3 regions of the Janthinobacterium sp. P210006 genome follow, and region 3 is predicted to be linked to each of the others. Evidence: predicted binding sites of a transcription regulator. Region 3 holds the regulator's gene; each other region holds the start of a gene.
The links. The regulator LexA, encoded in region 3, represses DNA repair genes until DNA is damaged. The targets are predictions, from matches to a motif close to ACTGTATNNNNATACAGT.
Positions count from the first base shown of each region.

Region 1: imuA (translesion DNA synthesis-associated protein ImuA) is a predicted target of LexA. The motif match lies at 6,157-6,174, and genes of this name have one in related genera.
Region 2: recA (recombinase RecA) is a predicted target of LexA. The motif match lies at 4,725-4,742, and genes of this name have one in related genera.

Region 1 is NZ_JAZARD010000001.1:1,111,694-1,121,882, forward strand. It holds gene VPH41_RS04955 (extracellular catalytic domain type 1 short-chain-length polyhydroxyalkanoate depolymerase) at 1-1,009, shown strand, start outside; gene VPH41_RS04960 (MFS transporter) at 1,334-2,548, shown strand; gene VPH41_RS04965 (GNAT family N-acetyltransferase) at 2,632-4,665, shown strand; gene VPH41_RS04970 (putative Na+/H+ antiporter) at 4,724-5,989, opposite strand; gene imuA (translesion DNA synthesis-associated protein ImuA) at 6,195-6,905, shown strand; gene VPH41_RS04980 (Y-family DNA polymerase) at 6,835-8,322, shown strand; gene VPH41_RS04985 (glutathione S-transferase N-terminal domain-containing protein) at 8,439-9,143, shown strand; gene VPH41_RS04990 (alpha/beta hydrolase family protein) at 9,227-10,003, shown strand; gene VPH41_RS04995 (hypothetical protein) at 10,006-10,189, opposite strand, start outside.
Region 2 is NZ_JAZARD010000001.1:249,033-259,221, reverse strand. It holds gene sucD (succinate--CoA ligase subunit alpha) at 1-409, opposite strand, end outside; gene sucC (ADP-forming succinate--CoA ligase subunit beta) at 423-1,592, opposite strand; gene VPH41_RS01165 (DUF2889 domain-containing protein) at 1,671-2,231, opposite strand; gene recX (recombination regulator RecX) at 2,751-3,206, opposite strand; gene VPH41_RS01155 (hypothetical protein) at 3,241-3,408, opposite strand; gene recA (recombinase RecA) at 3,528-4,634, opposite strand; gene VPH41_RS01145 (response regulator transcription factor) at 4,875-5,609, shown strand; gene VPH41_RS01140 (sensor histidine kinase) at 5,606-7,138, shown strand; gene VPH41_RS01135 (DUF4212 domain-containing protein) at 7,131-7,445, shown strand; gene VPH41_RS01130 (sodium:solute symporter family protein) at 7,442-9,490, shown strand; gene VPH41_RS01125 (S9 family peptidase) at 9,601-10,189, shown strand, end outside.
Region 3 is NZ_JAZARD010000001.1:1,299,393-1,309,581, forward strand. It holds gene folC (bifunctional tetrahydrofolate synthase/dihydrofolate synthase) at 1-644, shown strand, start outside; gene VPH41_RS05810 (SPOR domain-containing protein) at 669-1,661, shown strand; gene VPH41_RS05815 (CvpA family protein) at 1,682-2,170, shown strand; gene purF (amidophosphoribosyltransferase) at 2,210-3,733, shown strand; gene VPH41_RS05825 (cystathionine gamma-synthase family protein) at 3,842-5,083, shown strand; gene lexA (transcriptional repressor LexA) at 5,154-5,789, opposite strand; gene rpsF (30S ribosomal protein S6) at 6,065-6,451, shown strand; gene priB (primosomal replication protein N) at 6,472-6,771, shown strand; gene rpsR (30S ribosomal protein S18) at 6,797-7,087, shown strand; gene rplI (50S ribosomal protein L9) at 7,115-7,570, shown strand; gene VPH41_RS05855 (replicative DNA helicase) at 7,716-9,101, shown strand; gene VPH41_RS05860 (DUF47 domain-containing protein) at 9,196-9,822, shown strand; gene VPH41_RS05865 (inorganic phosphate transporter) at 9,865-10,189, shown strand, end outside.

The DNA of each region.
Region 1 (10,189 bases), 190 kb from region 3:
CGATGCGCTGTCCTCGCTGGCGCCCTTCGCCACGCCCCTGTCGCCCCCGCGCGCGCGCAAACGCCCGGCGCCCCCGCCCGGCAAGTGGCTGGCGGCCCACTATGCGCCGTTGCCGGAACTGGGGCAGTTGCCGGGCCGGCGCCTGCCGTATTTCCTGTACCTGCCCGACAAGGCGCCGAGCGCCGCCATGCGCAGCCGGGGCCGGCCGCTGCTGGTGATGCTGCACGGCTGCGAGCAGAGCGCCACGCAGTTTGCCGAAGGCACGCGCATGAACCGCCTGGCCGAACGCAAGGGCTATGCCGTGCTGTATCCGCAGCAATCGCTGCGTTCGCATGCGCGCCGCTGCTGGAAGTGGTACGACAAGCTGACGCAGGATGGGGGCGGCGACGTGCGCCTGATCGTCGGCGCCATCGAGCAGGTGGCGGCCCGGTACGCGATCGACCGGGCGCGCATCTATATCTGCGGCATTTCCGCCGGCGCCGGCATGGCCCATATCGTGGCCCTGAACCATCCCCATCTGTTCGCCGCGCTGGGCCTGCATTCCGGGCCCGTGTTTGGTGCCGGCCATAATCTGATCGGCGCGCTGCAGGTGATGCAGCACGGCGCCGCGGCCCGTGCCGATGCGGCCATCGATGAAGTGCTGGCGCGCCAGCCCGCGTTTCCCCGCCTGCCCGCCATCCTGCTGCAAGGGCAGGCCGACAAGGTGGTGCGGCCCATCAACCAGACGCAACTGGTGCGCCAGTGCGTGCGCGTGAACCGCCTGCCAGCCGATACCGTGGTGACGGCGCAGCGCCTGCCCGGCGGCGCGGCGGGCGGGCGCAATCCGGCCCATGCGTACGCTTTGCACGATTATCAGGTGGGCAAGCAGGTGCTGCTGCGCGTGGCGCAGGTCGAGCACCTCGAGCATGCGTGGAGCGGCGGCGACGCCAGCCTGCCGTTCAACGACAAGGCCAAACCCGACGCCAGCAAGATGCTGCTCGATTTCTTCGCCAGCCACCGCCGCGCCTGAGACGGCGTGTCGGTTCGTGTCGCGCTGCGACAGGCAGGCACTGGTACGCATCGCTTTTCCCTTCCCTGCATCGCCGGCCGCGCCGCCGCATGGCCGCGCCGGCGCGCTGGCGCAGCCTTTTTCGGGTCCGGCGCCAAATGCCGCATAACTGCGCGTTTCCCGTAAGTGGTATTGCTGCGGTATTTAAAAATCACAAAAACAGGCGATAAAAATAGTAATTGGTATACAATTGGTACACGTTTTCAGTGTCGACTCTGATCGGCCGTCCCATGCCCTGACGGCCGACATGCACTGACGGCAGCCACCCACGTTACGGAACGCGCCATGTCCATCAAGTCCAAGCAGTTGCTGTGGTTTTTTGCGTTTTTTCTCGTCTTTGAACTGAATATCTATCTGTCCAATGACATGATCATGCCGGCGATGCTGGGCATCGTCGGCGAGTTCCAGGCGGAAAACAAGTTCGTTCCCCTGTCCCTGAGCCTGTATCTGCTGGGCGGCAGTTCCCTGCAGATTTTCCTGGGTCCGCTGGCCGACTGCATCGGCAAGCGCAAGCTCGTCTTGACCGGCAATGCCTTGTTCCTGCTGGCCACGCTGGCCGTGCCGTTTTCCGCCTCGATCGAGCAATTTCTCGTGCTGCGTTTCATCCAGGGCATGGGCTGCTGCTTCATCTTCGTCGGCTATGCCATGATCCATGAGCTGTTCGACGACATGGCAGCCGTCAAGCTGAGCAGCATCCTGTCGAGCACCACCATCCTCGCGCCCCTGGCCGGTCCCATCCTGGGCAGCGCCATCATCAGCCGGCTGGACTGGCGCTACGTGTTTTTCCTTTCCGGCCTGCTGGCGCTGCTGTCCTTGCTGGGCCTGTTCAAGACCATGCCGCGCGCGCCGGCGGCGGTGGCGCGGCTGGACCTGGGCGCCATCGTGCGCAGCTACGCGGCCATTTTCAGCAATCGGCGCTTCATGTTCGGCATGTTCACGGCCGGGCTGGCCACCGTGCCCCTGACGGCCTGGATCGGCTTTTCGCCCATCTTCGTGCTGCAGGAGATGGGCGCGTCCTACGCCACGTATATCGCGCTGCAATGCGTGATCCTGTCCGGCTTTGTGCTCAGCAGCATCGCCATCCAGCGCCTGCGGCAGGATTTCCCCCTCGTCTACCTGCTGCGCCTGGGCGGGCTGATCGCGGCGGCCGGCATGCTGGGCGCGGGCGCGGGCCGCCATCACGTCGATGTGTTTGCGGCCTGCATGTTTGTCTATTCCATCGGCTTCGGCCTGTTCAACGGCGCCCTGATCCGTAGCGCGATTACGGCCAGCAAGGAATCGATGACACTGACGACGGCCGCCATGAGCTTGCTGTACTGCATCTATCTGTCCGCCTGGCTGCAGCTGTACAACGTGCTGTGCCAGCGCTTCGGCTATGCGCTGGAAACGTATGCGCTGCTGAATGTCCCCGTCATCGTGGTCATCGCCGCCTGCCTGCTGCTGTTTACGCGGGGCATGGCGGGGGGCCGGGAAAGCGAGGTGCGGCTGGCCCGGCACTGATGGCGCAACGCTGCGCATGTTGTTGACGTGGATTTACCCCCTGTGAAGCTTATTGACACTCTCCTGCGGAAAATGGTGCGCTCATGAAAATAGATGACCTGGCCTCGAAACACGATCAAGCAAAGATTTTCAACCTGGAATACGAGTTCCGCATCAACCGGCTGAAACTCGATTACATCACCCTGGCCGACGTCCGCCCGGCCGGCAGCGACCTGGAACAGCTGGCCGCGGAGCACCAGGCGGGCATCGCCGCCCTGCGCAGCTTCGTCGCCCTGAACTTCAACCATTTCAATGCGGCAAGCTGTTCCTCGCTCAGCTGCATCCCCACGCGCGCGCTCGGCGACGACGAGCGCTACCTGCACCGCATCTGGATGGGCGGACCGCTGCCCGCCATCGCCGGCGACGCCATCGAACAGTGGGGCGCGGCGCTCGACGACGTGCGGCACAACGGCGGCGCGCCGTATGTCTCCATCCTGTGGGCCTGGGATGCACAGCAGCTGCGCAATGACGAGCGCTTCAGCCCCACGGGCGGCGCCGGGCGCTACACGATAGGCCGCTACGCGATCGGCGGCACGACCCTGCATATCAACTCGCTGCGCGCGCTGGCGCTGGACTTCGCGCCGGCCCGCTTCGACTTGCTCGACACCCTGCATACGCAGCGCTACTTCGCCACCCTGTCCGATTATTTCCGCATCCTCATCATGTGCGAATACGGCGGCATGTATATGGATGTCGATACGATCCCCCATAACCCGGCGACGATTTTCCTGATGAAGCCGGAAGTGCCCGACTATTTCCAGCACGGGGACGGCGACGGCGAAGCGCGCCGGCATGTGAGCTGGATGAATCTGTTTCTCGATGAAACGGGCATGCTGATCGCCAAGAAGAACGATGCGGCGCTGCGCGTGATCCAGCGCAATGTGAACCTCGCCTATGCGGGCATCGAGGGCGAGATTCCCCGTTCCTGCCCGCAATTCGAGGCGCGGCTGTTCGGCCAGTTCTATGCCGAATGGAAGAAAAACCTGGGCGTGACCCTGCTCAGCCATGCCGAGTTCTACCAGCGCTATTGCGTGCTGTATGACGGCGTGCGCGAAGCGGTGGCGGGCGGCATCCGCGGCATGCGTTTGCTGGACGATATCATTACCGATATGCACATCCCCTTGAGCGACGAAGAGCGGCGCGCCTATGCGCGCTGCGTGGCCAGGCTCGATGAAATCGACTGGCAGCTGGACGATCCTTTGAACCTGGTCAATATCGTCGATGTATTCGATATCGAGGAAGTGCCGCGCATGGCGTATGCGGCTCAGCTGCGGGCGGAAATCGACCATTTCCACTATTACTCGGTGCTGTCGGACGACCCGCAGCTGGACCGCGTGAATGACGTCTTTTGCCGCTACCTGCTGGCCCACCGTTCGCAGCATATTGCCGCCGGTAATTTCTGGCGCCCCACCGTGGGCCGCCATGCCAGCCGCCTGCCCATGGCCAGCGACGTGGCCGCGCCCGATGAGGACGGCCAGGCGGGTCTGCTGTCGCATGCGCCGCTCAGGCTGGTGCCGGGCGAACTGCTGGGCGACGAGGCGAAGAACCGCATGGCAAAGCTGCTGTTTGCCACCAGTTACCTCGAATACTGTTCCTTTGGAAATAAGCTCAACCTGCAGTTCGTCGAATTGCAGCGGCGGCAGAACATCGACCCGTACCTGGCGCACATCCACGGCCTGCATGACGAGGACGAACGCTTCATCGGCTTTTTCACGGCCGCGACGATGGCCGAGTTCCAGGCTTGCGGCGCCGTCTCGTATTACCGCGACGACATGAAGGCGCTCGACGATGCGTATGACGCCTTCGTGCTCGCGCATGCGCGCGCCGACGACTGTTTCGTCAGCAGCCTGGCCATCGACGAGAAATACCGGGGGCAGGGCCTGTTCCGGCAAATGTTCCATGAAATCCGCGACCTGGCCAGCCGCAAGGGCTGTGCGCGCATCACCTTGACGGTGTGGGAAAAGAGCGAAGCGCTGCAAGTGTATCTGCACAAGGGTTTTCGCAGCGTGGGCACGTTCGATTATGCCTACAGCCTGTTTTACGACCGGCTGCACTTCCTCGTGTATGAGGGCAACTAAGGAAACCGGGGAGGGACGAGGGGAGCAGGGGCGGCCGGCAGCCGCCCCGTGCGCAAGCTTACAGGGCCAGGAAGGCCAGGGCCGCCACGGCCGTCGGCAGCAGGGCGCCCGCCAGCAGGCCGACGGCGCCGATCGACTCATCCTTGAAGCCGCGGCGCAGCAGGGCCACGCCGGCCGGATTCGGCGCGTTGGCGATGACGGTCAGGCCGCCGCCGGCCACGGCACCGGCCACCAGCATGTATTTCGCTTCGTCCGTCATGCCGACAATCAGCGAGCCCAGGTAAGTGAGGGCCGCATTGTCCGTAATCGCCGTCAAGCCCAGCGCGCCGAAGAACAGGGCCAGCGGTTTCAGGCTGGAAACGATGGGCTGCAGCCACCATTGCTGCATGCCGCCCAGCACCACCAGGCCGCCCAGGAAGAAGCCGACCAGCAAGCCCTCTTTAAGGATCAGGGGGCTTTGATAGCGCTCGTATGCCTGCACGAAACCGAGGAAGAACAGGAACAGGCCGACGAACAGCACGGGATGGTGCGCCAGGGCCACCACGCCGGCCAGCACGATCATGTGCACGAGGCTGACGGCCAGCGGCACTTTCGGCGCTTCCACGTCGCCCGCTTTCGGCTTGATGTCGGACGTATTGCTGTGCAGATATTTGCGCAGCAGGATGCTCACGCCCGTGGCGTTGACCAGCACGGCGATGGCGGCTTTCCAGCCGAAATGGCTGGCCATGTAGGCGCTGTCCCAGTTCCACGTGGTGGCCACCATCAGCACGGGCGGCGCCGCGTACGAAGTCAGGGTGCCGCCGATGGAAACGTTGACGAACAGTACGCCCAAGGCGCCATATTTCAGCCATTCAGGGATGCCCTGGCGAAAGATTTGCGGCGCCAGCATCAGCGCGGCCAGGGTCATGGCGGCCGGTTCCGTAATCATCGAGCCCGTCAGGGGCACCAGTGCCAGGCCCAGCCAGACGAGGGCCAGTTCCGTGCGCAGCGGCATCACGCGCGCCACCCCTTTGAGCAGGCGCTGCACGGCGTCGAGCACGGGGCGCGAGGCGGCCACCACCATGACGACAAAGACGAACAGCGGTTCCGTGTACTGGCGCGATTCGGCGTACTCGATGGCTGCATCGCCGCCCGAGACAAAGGCCATGACGATGATCAGAATAAAGGCCCAGAAGCCGAACACGACTTCTACTTCGCCCAGCAAATGCAGCAGGCCCGCATGGCGCGGGTGGCGGCTCGCCAATGTTTCAAACGACTTCGCGGCGAAGGTGTGGATGAGCGCAAGGCCGAAGACGATGGCGCTGATGATTTGGATGGTGGTCAAATGAGTTTCCTTATGGACGGAGGAAGCCGCCCGGTGCATTGCCGAGCGGTAAGGAGAGTGCTTATGGTACAGCAATCGATGTGAAAAACGGTGTTTTTCGGACGTGGCGGGACGACCTGCGGGTGGCGCTACGCAGATATGCCTTGCCAAAAGCAGGGTCAGATAGTACTGTATATGCATACAGTATTTATCTTTATGAATCATGATGCAACATTCCCAATTGATGGCCTCGCCGGAAGCCTTGCACCCGTCCCTGTGGCGTGCATCGCAGCTGGGGCAGGGTGCCACGCGCTGCCTTGACACGGGCTTTGCCGCCCTGTCCGCGCAGCTGCCCGGCGGTGGCTGGCCCTGCGGCAGCCTCATCGATCTGCTGGTGCAGCAGCCGGGCAGCGGCGAATTGCGGCTGCTGGCGCCCGCGCTGGCGCAGTTGCCGGGCTTGCCCATCGTGCTGCTGCAGCCGCCCCATCCGCCGCAGGCGCTGGCCCTGGCCGCACAGGGGCTGGCGCCATCGCAGCTGCTGTGGCTCAAGAGCGCCGGCAGCAAGGATGCCTTGTGGGCGGCGGAAAACATCTTGCGCAGCGGCAGTTGCGGCGCCTTGCTGTTCTGGCAATCGCACGTGCGCGCCGACAGCCTGCGCCGCCTGCACCTGGCCGCGCAAGGGGGCAACACCGTGTTCTGCATGCTGCGCCCCTTGCACGGCGCGCAGGATGCGTCGCCGGCGCCGCTGCGCCTGTCCTTGCGCCCGGCCGCCGGCGGCATCGAGATCGGCTTCATCAAGCGCCGGGGACCGCAGCGCGATGCGCCGCTGTTCCTGCCCCTGCAACCTCCTTCATTATTGCTGCGTCATGCGACTCTGGATCGGCCTGTGCCTGCCCCGGCTCCCGCTCGAAGTATTTTGCCCGCGCTGGTCGGCTGACCACCTGGGCGTGGTGCTGGAGCAGGAGCAAGTGATGGCCGTGTCGCCGCTGGCGCGGGATGCCGGCATCCGGCCCGGCATGCGCCGCGCGGGCGCGCTGATGCTGGCGCCGCAGGCGCGCCTGCACGAGCGCTCGCCCGAGCTGGAAGCGCAGGCCCTGCAAGCGGTGGCGCTGGCGCTGCTGCAATACTCGCCGCTGGTGGCGCAGGGCGAGGAAGCGACCCTGCTGGTCGATGCGGGGGCCAGCCTGCGCCTGTTCGGCGGCGTGCGCGCCCTGTGCCGGCAGATTGCGGCCAGCTTGCGCGCGCTGGGCTACACGGCCCAGCTGTCGTGCGCCCCCACGGCGCGCGGCGCCTGGCTGCTGGCGCGCGCCGGGACGCGCCGGGGCCGCGTGCTGGGCATGGCGAGTCTCGTGCGCCGCCTCGACGGCTTGCCGTGCGCCTTGCTGCCGCCCGCGCGCCCCTACCTGGACTGGCTGGAGGGCATCGGCTGCCGCACTATGGGACAGCTGCGCCATCTGCCCCGGCCCGGCTTGCAGCGCCGCTGCGGCGGTGCCTTGCTGGACATGCTCGACGATGCGCATGGCCACAGCACGGAACTGTTCCTGTGGCTCGAAGCGCCGCCCACGTTCCGCGCCAGCCTGGAACTGTTCGACCGCGTGGAGCATGCGGAAGCGCTGCTGTTCGGCGCGCGCCGCTTGCTGCAGCAGATGACGGGCTGGCTGTGTGCGCGGCAATTTGCCGTCGAGCGCATTCAGTTGCTGCTGGCCCATGAGCGGGGCAGGGTGGCGCGCCCGCCCACCGTCATCGACCTGGCCTTGGGCGAAGCCGTCTGGCGCGACGAGCATTTATTGCGCTTGCTCAAGGAGCGCCTGGCGCAGCTGGTACTGGACGCGCCCGTGATCGGCCTCACCCTGGAAGCGCTGCAGGTGCAGCCCATGGCGCCGCCCAGCGACACCCTGTTCCCCGAGCCGGGCGGTACGCCGCAGGAGCGCCAGCGCCTGATGGAATTGCTGGTGGCGCGCCTGGGTGCCGAGAATGTCTTGCAGGCGGCGCCACGCGCCGATTACCGGCCCGAAGCGGCCAACCAGTGGCTGCCGCTGCCGGCCAGGTCCGCTGCAAGAAACGCGGCGCCGGACTTGCCGCCCGGCTTGCCCGGCATGCCCCGTCCCGGCTGGCTGCTGGCCCAGCCCGTCGCCCTGCTGATGCGCGAACACCGGCCTTTCTATGGCTCACCCCTGAAAATGGTATCCGTGGCCGAGCGCATCGAGGCGGGCTGGTGGGGCCAGTCGCAGGCGCGCGATTATTTCATTGCCGAAGGCCTCGACCACGCCCACTACTGGGTCTACCGCGAACGCATCGCCGGCAGCGGCGAGGATGCCGCGCCGCGCTGGTTTTTGCATGGCTTGTTTGGCTGAACGGGGGGCGGGGGCAGGCACGGGCAAGCCGGTTCCGGCGCCGTCCAGCAGAAGCGGGGATGCTTGGCTATACTTGCTTCCCGGTGCCGCGTATTTAATTCAAGTAAAGGATTTCCATGTCACAGCTTTCCGATTTTCCCATCACCCAGAAGTGGCCTGCCCAGCATCCCGAGCGCCTGCAGCTGTACTCGCTGCCGACGCCGAACGGCATCAAGGTATCGATCCTGCTCGAAGAGCTGGGCCTGGCGTACGAGCCCCACCTGGTCAGCTTCGAACGCAACGAGCAGCTGTCGCCCGCCTTCCTGTCCCTCAATCCGAACAACAAGATTCCCGCCATCCTCGATCCGGACGGTCCCGATGGCAAGCCGCTGGCCCTGTTCGAGTCGGGCGCCATCCTGCTGTACCTGGCGGAAAAGACGGGCAAGTTCATCCCCCGGGACGCGGGCTTGCGCTACGAAACCATCCAGTGGCTGATGTTCCAGATGGGCGGTATCGGCCCCATGTTTGGCCAGGTGGGCTTCTTCCATAAATTTGCCGGCAAGGAGTACGAAGACAAGCGTCCGCTGGAACGCTATCTGGGCGAAGCGAAGCGGCTGTTGGGCGTGCTCGAGCAGCGCCTGCAGGGCCGCGACTGGATCATGGGCGGGCAATACACGATTGCCGACATCGCCATCTTCCCGTGGGTGCGCTGCCTGGTGGGATTCTACGGTGCGGGCGATCTGGTCGGCTTTGCCGATTTCCCGAACGTGCAGCGCGCGCTCGATGCCTTCCTTGCCCGTCCAGCCGTCATCAAGGGCCTCGATATCCCCAAGCGCGACTGATCTTGCCAGCCGCCTGCGGCGGCGGCCGGGCGGCGCTACAATGCGCCATCGGCCGCGCTGCGCGGCAGCTTTGATCTGAGACAATGAAATCCACCCGGCAAGATTTTCCCGGCGCGCACGGCCATGTGCTGGCGGCGCGCCTCGATGCGCCCGACGGCGCCATCCGCGCGTACGCGCTGTTCGCCCACTGTTTTACCTGCGGCAAGGACGTGCTGGCCGCGCGGCGCATCGCGCAAGGCTTGACGGAGCACGGCATCGCCGCGCTGCGCTTCGACTTCACGGGACTGGGCGCCAGCGAGGGCGAGTTTGCCGCTACCAATTTCTCGTCGAACGTGGACGACCTGGTCGCCGCCGCCGACTTTTTGCGGGCCAGGCACGCCGCGCCGCAATTGCTGATAGGCCACAGCCTGGGCGGCGCCGCCGTGCTGGCCGCCGCCGCGCAAGTGCCGGAAGCGACGGCCATCGCCACCCTGGCCGCCCCCAGCACGCCCGCTTACGTCACGCGCATGTTCAGCGGCCACCTGGCGCAGATCGCCGCCGAGGGCGAGGCGCTGGTGCAGCTGGAAGGGCGGCCGTTCCGCATCCGCCAGCAATTCGTCGACGATGCGGGCAGCCACAGCTTGAAAGACCACATCGCGGGCCTGCGCCGCGCCCTGCTGGTGATGCATGCGCCGAACGACACGACGGTGAGCCTGTCGAACGCGATGGATATCTTTACGGCCGCCAAGCACCCGAAAAGCTTCGTTTCGCTCGACGATTCCGACCACTTGCTGACGGGGCGCGATGACGCGGCCTATGTGGCCAATGTCATCGCCGCCTGGAGCGCGCGTTACCTGCAGGTAACGCCTCCTGCGCCATAGTTTCAGCTGCCCGCGGGTGCGGCCAGTTTTTTCCTGACAAGCAGAAACACGATGGCGCCCAGCGGCAAGGAAACGACGAATGTCCAGGGCTGGTAGGCGCTGGTGCCGGCGGCAGCGCCAAACAGCTGGATGGCGATGGGCAGGAACAGGTACTGTCCCGTCGCCCAGTTGAGCGACAGCCGGCCG
Region 2 (10,189 bases), 1.1 Mb from region 3:
CGTCTGGCGTGATCAAGCCTGGGCAGTTAGGGCCCAGCAGCAAGGTTTTGCTGTTGGCTTTGGCCATGCGGTCTTTCAGGGCCATCATGTCGCGGACAGGAATGCCTTCGGTGATGCAAATGGCCAGATCCATTTCAGCTTCGACAGCTTCCCAGATCGCCGCTGCCGCGCCTGCTGGCGGCACGTAGATCACGGAAACGTTGGCGCCGGTTTCTTTTTTCGCTTCGGTAACGTTAGCGAAAATTGGAATGCCTTCGAAATCTTCGCCGGCTTTCTTCGGGTTCACGCCTGCCACGAAGGCAGCTTTGCCGTTCGCGTAGTCGCGGCAACCGCGGGTGTGGAACTGGCCGGTCTTGCCGGTGATCCCTTGGGTTACGACTTTGGTATCTTTATTGATCAGAATGGACATGTTGATTCCTTAATTAAGCTTGACCAGCAGCGGCGGCAACGACGCTCTTTGCTGCATCTTCCATGGTGTCGGCTGCGATGATAGGCAGACCGGAATCGGCCAGCATCTTTTTGCCCAGGTCTTCGTTGGTGCCCTTCATGCGCACCACCAGCGGTACGTTCAGCGAAACGGCTTTCACCGCGGCGATGACGCCTTCGGCGATCACGTCGCAACGCATGATGCCGCCGAAAATGTTCACCAGGATGGCTTTCAGGCCTGGGTTTTTCAGCATGATCTTGAACGCTTCGGTTACTTTTTCTGCTGTGGCGCCGCCGCCGACGTCCAGGAAGTTGGCTGGCTCGCCGCCGAACAGTTTGATCGTGTCCATGGTGGCCATGGCCAGGCCGGCACCGTTCACCAGGCAACCGATGTTGCCGTCGAGCGAGATGTAGGCCAGGTCGAATTTCGACGCTTCGATTTCCGCTGGATCTTCTTCGTCCAGATCGCGCAGGGCGACGATTTCCGGGTGACGGAACAGGGCATTCGGGTCAAAGTTGAACTTGGCGTCCAGGGCGATGACTTTGCCGCTGCCGGTGACGATCAGCGGATTGATCTCGGCCAGCGAGCAATCGGTTTCCCAGTACGCTTTGTACAGGCCTTGCAAGTTGACGCGTGCGTCGACGATGGAACCGGCAGGCACGCCGATTTTGGTCGCGATGTCGTCTGCCTGGGCATCGGTCAGGCCGACGCTTGGCTCGATGGTGACGTGGTGGATCTTCTCTGGGTGGCTCTCGGCCACTTCTTCGATGTCCATGCCGCCTTCGGACGAAGCCATCAGGACAATCTTCTGGGTAACGCGGTCGGTGACCAGCGAAACGTACAGTTCTTGCTTGATGTCGGCGCCTTCTTCCACCAGCAGGCGGTTGACTTTCTGGCCTTCGGCGCTGGTCTGGTGCGTGATCAGCTGCATGCCCATGATCTGGTCAGCGTATTCCTTGACCTGCTCGATCGATTTTGCCACTTTCACGCCGCCGCCCTTGCCGCGGCCACCTGCGTGGATCTGCGCCTTGACTACCCACACCGGGCCGCCCAGGGTTTCCGCAGCCTTGACTGCCTCGTCAACGGACATGCACGGAATACCGCGTGGTACCGTCACTCCGAATTGCCGGAGGATTTCTTTGGCTTGATACTCATGGATTTTCATGCTGGCTTCCCTTCTGATACTGATTTGTAAAAATACGGTTAGTGGTGCAAAAAAAACAGGAAAAACAGAGCGCCGGGGTCACGCTTTGGCTACCCAGCGCGGGTAATACCGTGCAACTGCCCCGCCATCGGTGCGCAGGGCGTGGCATTTGTCGAGTTGAAACGGCTTTTCATGCGACAAGTCAGCATTCGCACCGTCACGGGTCGACCAGACATCGCCGGCAAATGCCTGAACCGTCGCAGTCGGCAAGACTTGCGCCAGTTCCGTCAAATGGGTACAGCCGGCGATTCCCGCCAGGCGCTGTTTCAAGTCGCGGCGGAAATTCTTCAATAAATTCAAACCGATCAGCGCCCTGTAAGCGGGGCCGATGGTATCGCAAAAACCGGGATAGGGCACGGCATCGGAGGCGGCTTCGGCCTCGACAATGGTCAGTTCGCGATCGACGGTAATGCGGAGATGGAGGTCATGCAGAGGAGTGCCGGCGGGACGGGGGCCCGAGGCCAGGGTCGCGTCGTAGCTTTTGATATCGGTAATACGGGCGTCAATATCCCACAGGCCGTCGTCGCGCAGATACGCTTGGACGTCGATAACGCGGGAGTGCCGTAGGGCGCGCCGGGATACGGGAGTTGACAGGGGCATAAGACCGATGCCGCTTGCGCGGCCATAATTAGTAAGCAGCCATGTGCATAAAGCACGCCGTTCGCAGCTTCTACGAACAGCAACCGCACCTGCGGCGCCGCAAAAACCCTAAAAGTGTAGCACATTGGGCGCTGGTTGCGCCGCAACATAATTTTTCATTGCTTCGATAAAAACATTTCAAAGTATACAGAGAACACATGAAATTTTATGCAGATATCAGATCCAGTGATGATAGATATGTGCAGCCGGGACCGTGAACCACATTCAGTTGCCGCCGCCGCAACGATATCGCAGAGCACCGGCAGCGTTCGCCACGTGCAACGCAACAACACGCCAGCCGCTTGACAGGACGATGACCATTGCAAAGAAAATAATGGCAGACGACAAGGCCAGCCAGTGCGCGCGGCCAGGGCACCACGCGAACTGTTGTAGCAGGAACACAGCACGGCCAGCGCGGATCAGCGGCAGTGCAAAAAACGGGCGCGACGCGCGACTTGCCGGCATCGCACCAGTACCCGCCTAGTCGTCCTCGGGTTCCAGTCCCTTCAACGCCACCTGCACGGCGCGCTGGGAAAAGCCGCGCTGCATCAGGAAGCGCATCTGCTTGCTGCGCTGCTCGGCATCCTGCGCCACTTGCCCGAACTTGCGGCGCCACACTTCGCAGGCGCGCTCGGTCTCGCCTTCGGCCAGGCCCGCCTTGAGTTCCTGCAGCGCCTCGCCGGCGATGCCATGACTTTGCAATTCCGCCATGATGCGGCTGTTGCCAAAGCGGGCCGAGCGGCGGTGGATCAGCGACTCGGAAAAACGCTCCTGCGACAGCCAGTTGGCCTGCTCCAGGCTGTCGAGCAAGGCTTCCACATCGTCGCCCTCCTGCGCATGCCGCTGCAGCTTGCGCCGCAATTCCATGCGGCTATGCTCGCGCATCGACAAAAAGCGTAGCGCCCTGCCCTTCAGGCTCAGTTGTACCGCTGCCATCATTCCACCCTATCGTTCAACACATCAAGACAACTCAAATCAAATACAACATCAACTCAAGGCAATTCAAACACGACATCGCCACGACAGATATGCCGCCCGACATGCCGTTAACAATGCCGCCGATAATGCCGTCGATATTGCCGTCAACAATGCCGTCAAAAACACAAATGCCGCCTGGCGCACAAGCGCGAGGCGGCATTCATTGTAGATCTTTTAGGCGGCAAACCACGGCGCAAGGGGCCGTCAGGTATCGCAGCGTGTCGCAGGCAAGACCAGCCGCAGCTGGCCATGCCAGCGCAGCCGACCTGCGCCACCTTCTTACTCGGCCGCTTTCGCTTCCGCAGCCTTGGCAGCCTTGTCGGCAGCCTTATCCGCTTTTTCCGGCTTTTCAGCAGCCAGCGGCGGCAGTTCGCGTACGCCCAGCGAAGCGCGGACCTTGTTTTCGATTTCACGGGCCAGCGCCGGACGCTCCTGCAGGAAGGCGCGGGCGTTGTCCTTGCCCTGGCCGATGCGTTCGCCGTTGTAGCTATACCACGAACCGGATTTTTCCACGATCTTGGCATCCGAACCCAGGTCCAGGATTTCGCCTTCGCGCGATGTGCCGGCGCCGTACAGGATGTCGAAGTGCGCTTCCTTGAACGGCGGCGCGATCTTGTTCTTGACGACCTTGACCTTGGTTTCGTTGCCGATCACTTCATCGCCGGACTTGATCGAGCCGGTGCGGCGGATATCCAGGCGTACGGACGCGTAGAATTTCAGTGCGTTACCACCGGTGGTGGTTTCCGGGCTGCCGAACATCACGCCGATCTTCATGCGGATCTGGTTGATGAAGATGACCAGGGTATTCGTGCGGTTGATGGAACCGGTCAGCTTGCGCAGGGCTTGCGACATCAGGCGCGCTTGCAGGCCTGGCAGGGAGTCGCCCATGTCGCCTTCGATCTCGGCGCGTGGCGTCAGTGCGGCCACGGAGTCGATGACGACGAGGTCGACGCTGCCCGAACGCACGAGGGCGTCGCAGATTTCCAGTGCCTGCTCGCCCGTATCCGGTTGCGAGATCAGCAGTTCATGCAGGTTCACGCCCAGCTTTTGCGCGTAACCGACGTCGAGCGCGTGCTCGGCATCGATAAAGGCGCAGGTGCCGCCCAGCTTTTGCATTTCAGCAATGGTTTGCAGGGTCAGGGTGGTTTTACCCGACGATTCCGGACCGTAGATTTCCACCACGCGGCCGCGCGGCAAGCCGCCTACGCCCAGCGCGATATCGAGGCCGAGCGAACCGGTCGACACGACTTGCACTTCTTCGATCGGTGCGCTGGCATCCATGCGCATGACCGAACCTTTGCCAAACTGCTTCTCGATCTGCGCCAGTGCGGCGGCGAGCGCCTTGGCTTTTTCCGATGCGGGTACTACAGCTTTTTTATCGTCCATATGTTCTTTCAGCCGTTCTACAGTCGACGATTCACGTGAATCGGTCGGCCTGCGATAGCGCCAGTGGGTTAAATTCTTTACACAGACAGTACTGTATAAAAAAACAGTGATCAATGCAAGCGGAACGTGGATTTGTTTTGAAACAGATCAATACAACCCTGTTTTTCACAAAAATTCGCCACCTTGCGGAAAATGAAACACAATACAAGCTTCTACCGCCGCAAGCATAGGAAGTGCACCATGCGTATTTTACTTGCCGAAGATGACAGCGTGCTGGCCGATGGCCTGACCCGCTCGCTGCGCCAGTCCGGTTATGCGATCGACTACGTCAAGACGGGGCAAGAGGCCGATACGGCCTTGTCCACCCAGGAATTCGACTTGCTGATCCTCGACCTGGGCCTGCCGAAGATGTCCGGCCTGGAAGTGCTGCGCCGCCTGCGCGCACGCGCCTCGCTGCTGCCCGTACTGATCCTGACGGCCGCCGATTCCATCGAACAACGCGTCAATGGCCTCGACCTCGGTGCCGATGATTATATGGCCAAGCCGTTCGCGCTGTCGGAACTGGAGGCAAGAGTGCGCGCCCTGACGCGCCGCGGCGCCGGCGGCGGCGCCACCATCATCAAGCACGGCCCCCTCAGCTACGACCAGGTGGGGCGCAGCGCCTACATCAACGACCAGATGCTCGACCTGTCCGCGCGCGAACTGGGCTTGCTGGAAATCCTGCTGGGCCGCACGGGCCGTCTCGTCTCGAAAGAGCAGCTGGTCGACCACCTGTGCGAATGGGGCGAAGAAGTGTCGAACAACGCCATCGAAGTGTATGTGCACCGCCTGCGCAAGAAGATCGAGGTGGGCGGCGTGCGCATCGCCACCGTGCGCGGCCTCGGCTATTGCCTGGAAAAATACTCGGAAGCGGCGCGCCTGAACGCTGAAGCGGGCGAGTCGGCAGGCCTGACCAACGGCCCCGCCAGCAAGTGAAGGCGCGCGAGGCGCCAGCGGACGAGGCGGACGACGACGACTGGTTCGAGCCGCCCACCACGGAGCAGGATGACACCATCGAGCATTCGCTGTTCGGCGAAATCCTCGACTGGATGCTGGCGCCCCTGCTGCTGCTGTGGCCGATGAGCATCGCCATCACCTATCTGGTGGCCAAGAGCATCGCCAATCAGCCGTTCGACCATGCGCTGGAAGACAGCGTGACCGTGCTCACGCAGCAGGTCAAGCAAGCCGATGGCGCCGTGCTGCGCCACGTGCCGGAAAAAAACGGCAAGGGCCGCGACTTCCTGCGCGGCGACGATGTCGATACCCTGTATTACCTGGTGGTGGGCGCGCGCGGCGAATACCTGGACGGCGACCGCGACTTGCCGCCGCCCCAGGACCCCGACAAATACCGCAGCGGCATGGTGCTGTTTCGCAACGACACCATCCACGGTACGCCCGTGCGCGTGGCGTTCACCTACCTCGACATGCCGTCCAGCAGCGACGACGAACCGCGCCGTGCGCTGGTGCAGGTGGCCGAAACGCTGGAAAAACGGGCCCAGCTGGCCAATGAAATCATCAAGGGTGTGATCTTGCCGCAGTTCATCATCCTGCCCGTGATCCTGGCCCTGGTCTGGTTTGCCCTGGCGCGCGGCCTGTCGCCGCTGGCGCAATTGCAGGAGCGCATACGCGCCCGGCCGCCCGACGATTTATCGCCCATCGAATCGGGCCAGGTGCCCGAGGAAATCACGCCGCTGGTCGGTTCGCTCAACGAGATGCTGGCCCGTCTGTCGCTGTCGATCGACATGCAGAAACGCTTCATCGCCGATGCCGCGCACCAGATGAAGACGCCGCTGGCGGGCATGCGCATGCAGTCGGAGCTGGCCCTGCGCCAGACCGACCACGACGAGATACACCGGTCGTTGCTGCAGCTGGCGAAAAGCTCGGAAGCGGCCACGCGGCTGGTGAACCAGCTGCTGGCCCTGGCGCGCGCGGAAAACCAGCCGCAGGCAGGCACGGCGTTCGAACCGATCGAGCTGAGCGAACTGGCGCGCGGCGTGGTGCAGGACTGGGTGCAAGCCTCGTTTGCCCAGCATATCGACCTGGGCTTCGAACAGCCCGCGTATTCGATCATGATTTCCGGCAATGCCATGATGCTGCGTGAACTGCTGAGCAATCTGATCGACAATGCCCTGCGCTACACGCCGGCCGGGGGCAGCGTCACGGTGCGCGTGCGCAGCACCCTGGAACTGGCCATCCTGGAAGTGGAAGATACGGGTCCCGGCATACCGCCGGCCGAGCGGGCGCACGTGTTCGAACGCTTTTACCGTATTCTCGGCAGCAATGTCGACGGTAGCGGACTGGGCCTGGCCATCGTGCGCGAAATCGCCCAGCAGCACGGCGCCGAAGTCGATATTTTCAATAATCCCCGCGCGCACTCGCCGAAGCTGCCGGGCACCCTGCTGCGCCTGAGCATCGCCCTGCTGTTGCCGGACGCGCCAGAAGAGGATGACATCACGTATGGATAAGTCCAGCCCTCCCGCGCCGCCGCTGCGGCCCGCGCGCACGCCCGGCCCCGAATTGCAGGCGCGCCTCGATACGCACTGGCGCAAGACGCGGCGCCTGACGGCCATCCTGCTGCTGGTCTGGCTGCTGACGGGCTTCCTGACCGTGTTTTATGCGCGCGAACTGTTGCACCTGAACCTGTTCGGCTGGCCCCTGCCCTTCTATATGGCGGCCCAGGGCGCCTCGCTGGTCTATCTGGCCATCATCGCCTTCTACGCCTGGCGCATGCGGCGCCTCGACCGGGCTTTTCATGCCGAGGAGCAAACATGAGCGGCCAGCGCAGCTTCTTTGCCCGGCTGAGCCGCTACTACCTGCTGTTTACGGGCGGATTTGCCGCCTTCCTGCTGGCCCTGGCCGTGCTGGAGCAGGAAGGCATGCCGCGCGCGTGGATCGGCTACCTGTTCATGCTGGTCACCATCACCCTGTACGCCACCATCGGCGTCATCAGCCGCACCTCGAACGTCACCGAATACTATGTGGCGGGGCGCCGGGTGCCGGCCATGTTCAACGGCATGGCCACGGCCGCCGACTGGATTTCGGCCGCCAGCTTCATCAGCCTGGCCGGCGGCCTGTACCTGAACGGCTTCGACGGCCTGGCCTTCATCATGGGCTGGACGGGCGGCTATTGCCTGGTGGCGCTCCTGATCGCCCCCTACCTGCGCAAGTTCGGCCAGTACACGATTCCCGATTTCCTCGCCGCCCGCTACGGCAGCGGCGCGGACGGCCGCGGCGCCAGCGTGCGCGTGGTGGCCGTGGCCGCCACCATCATCGTGTCGTTCACCTATGTGGTGGCGCAGATCTACGCCGTCGGCCTGATCGCCTCGCGCTTCACGGGCGTGGATTTTTCCGTCGGCATCTTCCTGGGCCTGGCCAGCATCCTCGTCTGCTCCTTTCTGGGCGGCATGCGCGCCATTACCTGGACGCAGGTGGCGCAGTACATCATCATCCTCGTCGCCTTCCTGATTCCCGCCATGTGGCTGTCGGTCAAGCATGCGGACAATCCCGTGCCGCAGATCGCCTACGGCAAGGTGCTGCCGCAGCTAAGCGCGCGCGAACACGTGCTGGAAACGGACCCGAAAGAAAACGAAGTACGCGCCATCTTCCGCCAGCGCGCGCAAAGCTACCAGGCGCGCATCGACGGCTTGCCCGGCTCGTGGGAGCAAGGCCGCCTGGCGGCCCAGCGCCAGCTCGACAGTTTGCGCCAGCGCAATACCTCGCTGTTCGACATCCGCAATGCAGAGCGCTATCTGATCGCCTATCCGAAAAGCCCGGATGAGGCGCGCGTGCTGTGGCAGGCGGCGCAGGCGCAGAACCAGAAACGCGCCGAGCCGATCATTCCGCACGCGCAGCCGTTTCCCGCTGCGGACCGCGCGCAGTCCGACATCAAGCGCAACAATTTCCTCGCCCTCGTGTTTTGCATGATGCTGGGCACGGCTGCCCTGCCCCATATCCTGATGCGATCCTACACGACACCGTCCGTGCACGAAACGCGCGTGTCCGTCTTCTGGACCCTGTTCTTCATCTTGTTGATCTACCTCACGATTCCCGCGCTGGCCGTGCTGGTCAAGTACGATATTTACTCGGCACTGGTGGGCACGCAATACGCGAACCTGCCCACCTGGGTGTCGTACTGGGCCAACGTGGACAAGCTCAGTCCCCTGATCAGCATCGTCGACGTCAACCGCGACGGCATCGTGCAGCTGGCGGAAATTTCCATCGACGCCGACGTGCTGGTGCTGGCCACACCCGAGATCGCCGGCCTGCCCTACGTGATTTCCGGCCTGGTGGCGGCGGGCGGCCTGGCGGCCGCCCTGTCGACGGCCGACGGCTTGCTGCTGGCCATTTCAAACGCCCTGTCGCACGACATCTATTACAAGGTGGTCGATCCCAGCGCCTCGACGCAAAAGCGCGTGACGATTTCCAAATTGCTGCTGCTGGCCGTGGCCTTCATCGCCGCCTATGCCGCCTCGCAAAAGCCGGCCGACATCCTGTCGCTGGTGGGCGTGGCGTTTTCCCTGGCCGCCTCGACCCTGTTCCCGCCGCTGGTGCTGGGCGTGTTCTGGCAACGCACCAATTACCAGGGCGCACTGGCCGGCATGTTCACGGGCTTTGGCGTGTGCCTGTATTACATGCTGCACACGAGCACCATGCTGGGAGGCAATGCCAGCGGTCAATGGTTTCATATCGCGCCCATTTCCGCCGGCATCTTCGGCGTGCCGGCCGGCCTGGCCGCCGCCGTGCTGGTCAGCTGGCTGACACCGGCGCCGGGACGCCGCAGCACGGGGCTGGTCGAACATATCCGGGCGCCGGAATGAAGACCTGAAAAATAAGGTACAGAAACATCCTGAGAGACTGCATCGATGTTAATCTTGTGAAAATGGTGCTTAAATGACTACCACATTTCACAACACCACATGGAGCATGGATGCGGTCCAGTCTTGCCAGTCTTCTCTGCGCTATCGGCGCCCCGCTTTTCCTGCTGCTGTCTGCCGCCAGCCACGCGAACGACGACCGGGCCACCGTCACCGTCACGGCAGCCTTACCCATGGAACAGTTTTTCGAGAATGCCGCGCTGAGCGGCGCCCTGCTGTCGCCCGATGGACGCCAGCTGGCCCTGCGCGTGGTTCCCGGCGACGGACACGACCGCCTGGCCGTGCTCGATCTGGCCAGCATGCGCATGCAGCCCGCGGCCGCCTTCAGCGACGCCGCGATAGGTGATTTCCTGTGGGTTAATGAGCGGCGCCTGGCCTTCCGCCTGACGGACCGTTGGCAAGGCCAGGGACGCAGCCGCTACGGTTCGGGCCTGTACGCCGTCAACAGCGATGGCAGCGCGTTTCGCCAGCTTGCCGCGCGCCAAGGTACACAGCAGTCGAAAGCCGGACGCACCTTGCTGCCACCGAATACGATCTTGATGGAAAGTATCGGCGACCAGCGCGGCACCGCTATCCATGTGCTGCAAACGGAGCATGGCGAACACGGCGCCGTGCAGTCGGCAACGCTGCTGCGCCTCGATA
Region 3 (10,189 bases):
GCCGCGATTTCAATTATTCCGGCGACAAGCAGCAGTGGAACTACGGCGGGCGCGAGCAGCGCCGCAATTCGCTGGCCTACCCGAGCTTGCGTGGCGCCAACCAGATCCTCAATGCGACGGCCGTGCTGGCCGCGCTGGAAGTGCTGAAGCTGAAGCTGCCCGTGGGCGCGCAGGAAGTGCGCACGGGCCTCGTGACGGTGGAGCTGCCGGGCCGCTTCCAGGTCTTGCCTGGCCGCCCCAGCGTGATCCTCGACGTGGCGCACAACCCCCATGCGGCGTCGGCGCTGAACCAGAACCTGGGCAATATGGGGTTCCACCCGTACACCTATGCCGTGTTCGGCTCCATGCTGGACAAGGATATCGATGGCGTACTGGCCGCGATGGGCGAACACGTCGACCACTGGTGCCTGACGGGCCTGCCTTCGCCGCGCGCGGCCACGGCTTCCGAGCTGGCCGCCAAGGTGCAGATCATGCTGGAAGATAAGCCCGACAGCAGCGAACATACTGTGTCTATTTTCGATGATCCGGCACAAGCTTTTGCAAATGCAATGAGCCGGGCCGGTGAGAATGATAGAATTGTGGTCTTTGGTTCTTTCCTCACCGTTGCCGGCGTGATGAAGGCCCGAAAATCCTCACTTCACTGAAACGCACTCGACTGAAAATCACGCATGGGCTTGTTCTCGAAACTGTTTAAAAACAAGCAAGAATCCTCTGGCGAAGACAGCGGCTTTTATGTCCCTGGCGAAGCACAGTCGCCGACCCGCAAGCGCGCCGCCAATACCTCCGGTGGCGGCGGATCGCGCCGTGGCGGCAAGGAAGCGCCGGACCCGGTCTTGCCTGAAAAAAAGCGCGCACGCCGCCGCCTGGTCGGGGCCATCGCCCTGGCCCTGGGCGTCGCCGTCGGCTTGCCGATGCTGCTCGATTCCGAGCCGAAGGCGCCTTTCAACGATATCGCCATCGACATTCCCTCGAAAGACAAGGCCGCGGCGCCAGCGCCCGTGCCAGCCGTCCCGGCCCAGGCCGCGGCGAACAACGGCCTGGACCAGTCCGAGGAAATCGTCGACGCGCCACTGCCGCCGGCGGCCAAGCCCGCGCCGGCACCGGCGCCCGTGCTGGCAGCCGTCCAGCCAGCGCCAGTCAAGCCGGCGTATGTGGAACCGAAACCCGAGCCGAAACCGGAATCAAAACCCGAGCCCAAGCCTGTCAAGGTGGAGACCAAGCCTGAGCCGAAACACGAGCCCAAGCCGGAACCGAAGCACGAGGCCAAGGTGGAGCCGAAACCGGAACCCAAGCACGAGGTGAAACCGGAAGCCAAGCCTGAAGCGAAACCTGCCAAGCCGGCGCAATCGGCCGACGATGCGGCGCGCGCCATGGCAATTCTGGAAGGCAAGCCACTGGACAAGCCGCAAGAGAAAGCCCATGACGCCGGCAGCGGCAAGTTCGTGGTGCAGGTGGCGGCGCTGGCGACGCAGGACAAGGTCGACGAATTGCAGGACAAGCTGCGTGAAGCGGGCATCAAGTCCTACACGCAGAAGGTCTCCAGCCCGGCGGGCGAGCGCATCCGCGTGCGCGTGGGCCCGTTCGGCAGCCGCGAAGACGCCGAAAAGACCCGTGCCAAGCTGCAAAAGCTGGGCCTGGGCGGCAGTCTGGTACCGGCTTGATCTTGCAAGGCTGAGCGCGCGTGACGATCTTCGATTACCTGGTGCTGTTCGTGCTGGTGACGTCCGTGCTGATCAGCATGATGCGTGGCCTGGTCAAGGAAATACTGTCACTGGTCAGCTGGATCGTGGCTTTCGTCATTGCCAATGCCTATGGCGCCACGCTGGCGAAATTCCTGCCGGAAGCCGTGCCGGGCGAAGCCGTCCGATTGTTGCTGGCCTTCGTGGTGCTGTTCATCGGCGTGCGCATTTTGATGGGATTGCTGTCCATGACGGTCGACGCGCTGGTCAAGGTGACGGGCCTGAGCCTGGCCGACCGCACCCTGGGCAGCCTGTTCGGCGTGGCGCGGGGCCTTGTGATCGTGCTGACCGCCGTCATCTTGTGCGGCATGACTTCCATACCGCAGCAGCCGTTCTGGAAAAACGCGCTGCTCAGCCCGCTCGCGGAACAGGGCGCGCGCGCCATCAAGCCTTATCTGCCTGCCGCTTACGCGCAGCATGTGAAATTTTGAATTTTTTTTAAAATCAGTAGCACAGTTTAGGAGCACACCATGTGTGGCATCGTCGGCGTCGTTTCCCATCAACCTGTCAATCAATTGCTCTATGATGCATTGTTGCTCTTGCAACATCGCGGTCAGGATGCGGCAGGGATTGCGACCAATCACAGCAGTATGTTTTCCATGCACAAGGCCAATGGCCTCGTGCGTGACGTCTTCCGTACGCGTAACATGCGTTCGCTGCAAGGCACGACGGGTATCGGCCACTGCCGCTACCCGACGGCCGGTTCGTCGAGCGAAGAGGAAGCACAGCCGTTTTATGTGAATGCACCGTTCGGCATCACCCTGGCGCACAACGGCAACCTGACCAACTGGGAACAGTTGAAGCTGGAAATGTTCAAGAACGACCGCCGCCACATCAATACCGATTCCGACTCGGAAGTGCTGCTCAACGTGCTGGCGCATGAAATCCAGGAAGCGACGACGGGCCTGAACCTGGACCCGGAAGCTATCTTCAAGGCCGTTACCGTACTGAACCGCCGTGTCAAGGGCGGCTACGCTGCCGTGGCGCAAATCGCCGGCGTGGGCTTGCTGGCCTTCCGCGACCCGCACGGCATCCGTCCGCTGTGCCTGGGCATCAATGAAACGGAGCAAGGTCCTGAATACCTGATCGCCTCCGAATCCGTAGCCCTGGAAGGCATGGGCTTCCGCTTCGTGCGCGACATTGGTCCCGGCGAAGCCGTCTTCATCGACGCCGACAAGCAATTGCACAGCGCCCAGTGCGCCGACAATGCCAGCCTGAATCCCTGCGTGTTCGAATTCGTCTACCTGGCCCGTCCCGATTCCGTCATCGACGGCGCCTCCGTGTACGCCACGCGCCTGAAAATGGGCGAATACCTGGCCGAAAAGATCCGCGCCGAATTGCCTGGCGTGCATATCGACGTGGTCATGCCGATTCCCGATTCCTCGCGTCCGGCCGCCATCCAGCTGGCCATGGCGCTGAACATCGAGTACCGCGAAGGCTTCATCAAGAACCGCTACATCGGCCGTACCTTCATCATGCCGGGCCAGGCGGCGCGCAAGAAATCCGTGCGCCAGAAGCTCAACGCGATCCCGTCCGAATTCAAGGACAAGGTCGTGCTGCTGGTCGACGATTCCATCGTGCGCGGCACCACCAGCCGTGAAATCGTGCAGATGGCGCGTGAAGCGGGCGCGACGAAAGTCATCTTCGCTTCGGCTGCGCCACCGGTGATCTTCCCGAACGTGTATGGCATCGACATGCCGACGCGCGACGAACTGATCGCCTACGGCCGCACGACGGAAGAAGTGTGCCGCGAAATCACGGCCGACTACCTGGTGTACCAGGATATCGGCGCGCTCAAGCAGGCGATCGCCGACGTCAACCCGGCCCTGACCAACTTCGAGGCGTCGTGCTTCGACGGCGTGTATGTGACGGGCGACGTGTCGCAGGAGTACCTGGACCGCCTGGAATATGCGCGCCACCATCCGAAGGCGGCAGCGCCCGAAGATACGCCCCGTTCCCAGCTGAACCTGAACCTGGCAACGACAGAAGCATAAGTAACCTGCCCGGCCGATGCCGGGCATTTTTTCGGGGGCGCACTTTCCGGTGCGGCCCCAGCACTTGCCTTGGGTTAAGCGGCAAGGCGAGCATTTGGAACTTCCACCATGACCACCAATAAAACCTACGGCTTCACCACCACCATCTTGCATAACGACCGCCGCAAGGGCATCGAACATGGCTCGCTGCACAAGCCCGTGCACACTTCCGTTGCCTTCGGCTACGCCGATGCGCGCCAGCTCGCTTCCGTGTTCCAGGGCAAGGAGCCAGGCTTCCGCTATGGCCGCCAGGGCAATCCGACCGTGTCCGCGCTGGAAGACAAGGTCAACAAGATGGAAGACGGCGTGGCGACCCTGTGCTTCGCCACGGGCATGGGCGCCATCGGCGCCGTGGTGCAATCGTTGCTGCGCGCGGGCGACCATGTCGTGTCGTCGGCCTTTTTGTTTGGTAATACCAACAGCCTGTGGCAAACGGTGACGGGGCAGGGCATCGCCGTGTCGTTCGTCGACGCCACCGACGTGGCCCATGTGGCGGCCGCCATCACGCCGGCCACGCGCATCGTGTTTGTCGAAACCATCGCCAATCCCCGCACGCAGATCGCCGACCTGAAAAAAATCGGCGACTTGTGCCGCGAAAAGGGCATCCTGTACATCGTCGACAACACCATGACGACGCCATATCTGTTCCGCCCGAAAGCCGTGGGCGCGGGCCTAGTGGTGAACGCCTTGACGAAATCCATCGGCGGTCACGGCAATGCGCTGGGCGGCAGCTTGACGGATACGGGCGTGTTCGACTGGACGCAGTACCCGAACATCTTTGAAAACTATAAAAAGGCGGCGCCGGCGCAGTGGGGCATCGCGCAGATCCGCGCCAAGGCCTTGCGCGACTTCGGTGCCTCGCTGGGTCCGGAAGCGGCGCACCATATCGCCGTCGGCGCGGAAACCATGGCCTTGCGCATGGACCGCACCTGCTCGAACGCGCTGGCGCTGGCCACCATGCTGGCCGCGGACCCGCGCGTGGCAGCCGTGCACTATCCGGGCTTGCCGTCGCACCCGCAGCATGCGCTGGCGACGGAATTGTTCCGCAGCTACGGTTCCCTGTTCAGCTTTGAATTGAAGGATGGCATCGACTGCTTCGATTTCCTCAATCGCCTGCATTTGGCCATTCCAGCGAGTAACCTGGGCGACACGCGCACCCTGGTCATTCCCGTCGCCCACACGATTTTCTATGAGATGGGTGCCGAGCGGCGCGCCAGCATGGGGATTGCCGAGTCCTTGATCCGCGTTTCCGTGGGCATCGAAGATGAGGCCGATCTGCTCGACGACTTCAAAAACGCACTGGACCTTTAAACAGCCGCGCGCCATGTGAAAAGGGCCGCAACAGTCATGCTGTTGCGGCCCTTTCCGTGCCTGCAGCGATTTAATGCCAGCTACGCATGAGGCCGACAGCCAGCCCTTCCAGGGCAAACTCATCTTCCGGCGAGACGGTGATCACCTTGAAGTCGGGGTTTTCCGGCAGCAGTTCGATGACGGAACCCGTCTTCTTGTAGCGCTTGACGGTGACTTCGTCGCCGATGCGGGCGACGACGATCTGGCCATTCTTGGCGCTGTCGACCTTCTTGACGGCCAATAAGTCGCCATCCATGATGCCGGCGTCGCGCATGGACCAGCCTCGCACCTTGAGCAGGAAGTCGGGCTTGGCCGAGAACAGGGCCGGATCCACGTTGTAGCTCGCTTCCAGGTTTTCCTGCGCCAGGATGGGCGAACCGGCCGCCACCCGGCCGATCAGGGGCAGCGACATCAGCAGTGCTGCCGGCACTTTCGACGGCAGCGCTTCGGCGGCGGCGCCGATCAGGCGGATGCCGCGCGAGGTACCGGGCGAAATCTCGATGGCGCCCTTGCGGGCCAGGGCCTGCAAATGCTCTTCGGCCGCATTGGCCGACTTGAAACCCAGTTCATTGGCGATTTCGGCACGGGTGGGAGGAAACCCCGTATTTTCAATCGCGTCCTTGATCAGGTTCAGGATTTGTTCTTGTCGTGCTGTCAGCTTGATCATGAGCGGTGGGTGCATACTAAAATGCTGTCTATATGAACAGTCTGTATTTTTGTACAGTATCGCCCACTATGCAAGGGGATTTCCGTGTTTTGGGTGGATTTCGCAAGAAATAGTCATTCGCGGGGCAAAAACAGGGCGGTGCACGGGCTTTCCGGGCGCTTGTGGAAGGAATGATTGAAACGTTTGCAAAAGGCGGTTATAATCTTCGGCTGACCTTCCCACACCCGTCTTGACGCCGGGGTGGGCGATTATCAATCCGACCTGAAGGAGTTTGCATGCGTCATTATGAAATAGTCTTTATCGTCCATCCGGACCAAAGCGAGCAAGTGCCCGCGATGATCGAACGCTACAAAGCCAGCGTAACCACCCGCGGCGGTTCGGTTCACCGCGTGGAAGATTGGGGCCGCCGTCAAATGGCTTACTCGATCCAAAAGCTGCCTAAAGCACACTACATCTGCCTGAACATCGAATGCGACAACGAGACCCTGGTCGAGTTGGAAACAGCATTCAAATTCAATGATGCCGTGTTGCGTCACCTGACCGTTAAAATGAAGAAAGCTGAAACAGCTCCTTCGCCGATGATGAAATCGGTACAACGCGAAGACGCGGCCAAAAGCCACCGCACCGAAGCACCAGCAGCCGCTCCAGCCGCAGCCGCTTAATTTTTGACCAGGATCGTGCGCTGAACCAGCTACAAGTAACCGCCATCATTGCCGAGCGCGAAATATTGCGCTATACCCCGGCAGGGCTGCCGATTGTGAATGCAGTATTGCAGCACAGTTCGCAGCAGATGGAAGCAGGGATTGCCCGTTTGACCGAGTTTGATGTTGCCGCGCTAGCCGCTGGCGAAATCTCAGGCCGGTTCAGTCAGGCAAGCTTGGGCGGGGTGTATCAGTTCACGGGTTTCCTGGCCAGAAAGAGCCGCAACAGCAAGAGTTTGGTGTTTCACATCATTGATTTTAGTGCAGTCATTCCCGACTAGCGCATTTTAGATACAGGAGCCTGACATGGCATTCGGTAAAAAGTTCGACAAAAATAAGCTCAAGCTTAAAGAAAAACGCAAACAGCAAAACCCTTTGTTCAAACGTAAGAAGTTCTGCCGCTTCACGGCAGCTCACGTTGAGCAAGTCGACTACAAAGACGTCGACACGCTGAAAGACTTCGTCCAGGAAAACGGCAAGATCATGCCAGCACGCCTGACCGGTACCAAAGCGCACTACCAGCGCCAAGTCGACACCGCAATCAAGCGCGCTCGCTTCCTCGCGCTGCTGCCATACACCGATCTGCACCACGCTTAATCGGTCAGATATTCCTGGAGAAGAACTATGCAAATCATTCTGTTAGAAAAAGTTGTAAACGTCGGTAACCTCGGCGAAGTCGTCAAAGTCAAAGACGGTTACGCACGTAACTTCCTGATCCCGCAACGCCTGGCACGTCGTGCTACGGCAACCGCTGTGGCTGAATTCGAAGTCAAGCGCGCCGAACTGGAAAAAGCTGCAGCTGCCAAACTGGCCGCATCGCAAGCCCAAGGCGAAAAACTGAGCGGCCTGACCGTTCAAGTTGCTCAAAAAGCTGGCGTCGATGGCCGTCTGTTCGGTTCCGTCACCAACTTCGACATCGCTGAAGCGCTGACCAAGCAAGGTTTTGCTGTTGAAAAAGCACAAATCCGCATGCCTACCGGCCCGCTGAAGATCGTTGGCGAGCACAACGTTTCGGTTGCTCTGCACACCGACGTGGTTGTGGAAGTTGTTATCGCTGTCGTACCAGACGCGAACGCGTAATCGTCTGCGGGCCTGGCCCGCAAGCGCTACCGTACAGTAAAGCACTATGAAAAGCCGGGTTCGCCCGGCTTTTTTGTGGCCTTTTTTTCGCGCAATTTCAGCCCTTTATTTTTGCCAGTACGCCGAAGCAGGTATAATTCGCGCCATGAACGCCCCCTCTGATCCGCAACTGGATTCCCTCCGTATTCCGCCGCACTCGATCGAAGCAGAACAATCCGTTATCGGTGGTCTGCTGCGCGACAATGCAGCGTATGACCGCATCGCCGACTTCATGCATGCGGAGGATTTCTATCGCTATGACCATCGCATCATCTTCGAGCAAATCGTCAAGATGGTTAACGCTTCCAAGCCAGCCGATGTCATTACTGTTTTTGAAACCCTGACCCAGCTCGGCAAGGCCGATGATGTGGGTGGACTCGCTTACCTGAACGCCATGGCGCAAAACACGCCATCGGCCGCGAACATCCGGCGCTACGCCGAGATCGTGCGCGACCGCGGCGTGCTGCGCAAACTCATCACCGTCGCCGACGATATCTCGGGCACGGCCTTCAGCCCGCAAGGCAAGGAAGTCAAGCAGATGCTTGACGAGGCCGAGTCGAAGATCTTCGCCATCGCCGAAGAAGGCGCGCGCGGCGCCCAGGGCTGGACCGCCATCCAGCCCCTGCTGACGCAAGTGGTCGAGCGCATCGACGAACTGTACAGCCGCGACAACCAGAGTGAAATCACGGGCGTGCCCACCGGTTTCATCGACCTCGATCGCATGACCTCCGGTCTGCAGCCGGGCGACCTGGTGATCGTGGCGGGCCGTCCATCGATGGGCAAGACGGCGTTTTCCGTCAACATCGGCGAAAACGTGGCCATCGACAGCGGCTTGCCCGTGGCCGTGTTCTCGATGGAGATGGGCGGCGCCCAGCTGGCCATGCGTATGCTGGGCTCCGTCGGCCAGCTGGACCAGCATCGTCTGCGCACGGGCCGCCTGAACGACGAAGACTGGCCGCGCCTGACGAATGCGATCCAGAAGATGAACGACGCCCAGTTGTACATCGATGAAACGCCGGCGCTCAACTCGATCGAATTGCGCGCCCGCTCGCGCCGCCTGTCGCGTCAATGCGGCAAGCTGGGCCTGATCATCGTCGATTACTTGCAGCTGATGTCGGCCAATACGCCGGGCGACAACCGCGCCACGGAGATTTCCGAGATTTCACGGGGCTTGAAAGGCCTGGCGAAAGAACTCGGCTGTCCCGTGATCGCCCTGTCCCAGCTGAACCGCTCGCTGGAACAACGCCCGAACAAGCGTCCCGTCATGTCCGACTTGCGCGAATCGGGCGCTATCGAGCAGGATGCCGACGTGATCCTGTTCATTTACCGCGACGAGGTGTATAACCCCGACTCGCCGGACAAGGGGACGGCCGAAATCATCATCGGTAAACAACGTAACGGTCCAATCGGCAGCATCCGCCTCACCTTCATGGGGCAGTACACCAAATTTGGCAATTACAGTGGTGGCCTGGCGCTTTACCAAGGCGACTAAGACTCAGCAGCACTGGCAATTCCATCGGCCGCCCCCGACAACGGGGCGGCTTTCTGTAGTAAATAACACGACTCAATGCTTAACGGAGAATGACATGTTTGGACGCTTGATGCCCACTGAGGGCAAGTTTTTTGAATTGTTTAACCAGCACGCGGAACTGTGCGTCAAGGGCGCCAAAGAGATGCTCGGCCTGATGACCAATTTCGACGACCTGGAAAACCGCGTACATGCGATCGAAAGCATCGAGAAACAGGCGGACAAAGTCACCTACGCCACCGTGGAAATGCTGCACAAGACCTTCATCACGCCGATCGACCGCGATGACATCCACCAGCTGATCACGCGCCAGGACGACATTCTGGACTTGCTGGAAGATGCGGCGCAAACCGTTTCGCTGTATGACCTGAAAGCCGTCACGCCGGAAGCCAAGCGCCTGGCCGAACTGGTGCTGGCCTGTACCGAGAAAGTACGCGACGCCGTCGCCATGCTGCACAACATGGACAACTCGCGCAAGATCGTCGCCATCTGCGAAGAGATCGACCGCCTGGAATCGGACGCCGACCACGTGATGCGCGCCGCCATGTCCAAACTGTTCCGCGACGAACCGGACGTGCGCAACCTGATCAAGCTGAAAGCGATCTACGAAATTCTGGAAACCGTGACCGACCGTTGCGAAGATGTGTCCAATATTATCGAAGGCATCATCGTCGAAAACGCGTAAGCGTTGGGCCTGTCCTGAACCAGAATCAGAAAAGAAACTACAATGACCATACAAATCAGCATCTACGTGCTAGGCCTGTTGATCGTCCTCGCGCTGCTGTTTGACTTCATGAACGGCTTCCACGATGCCGCCAACGCGATCGCCACGGTGGTCTCGACGGGCGTATTGAAACCGCAGACCGCGGTTGCCATGGCTGCCACTTTCAACTTCGTCGCCATTTTCGTGTTCCACCAGCTGACCGTGGCCGCCACGGTGGGCAAGGGCACCATCGACCCGGCGGTGATCGACCAGTACGTGATCTTCGGCGCGCTGATGGGCGCCATCTTCTGGAATTTGTTTACCTGGTACTACGGGATTCCTTCGTCGT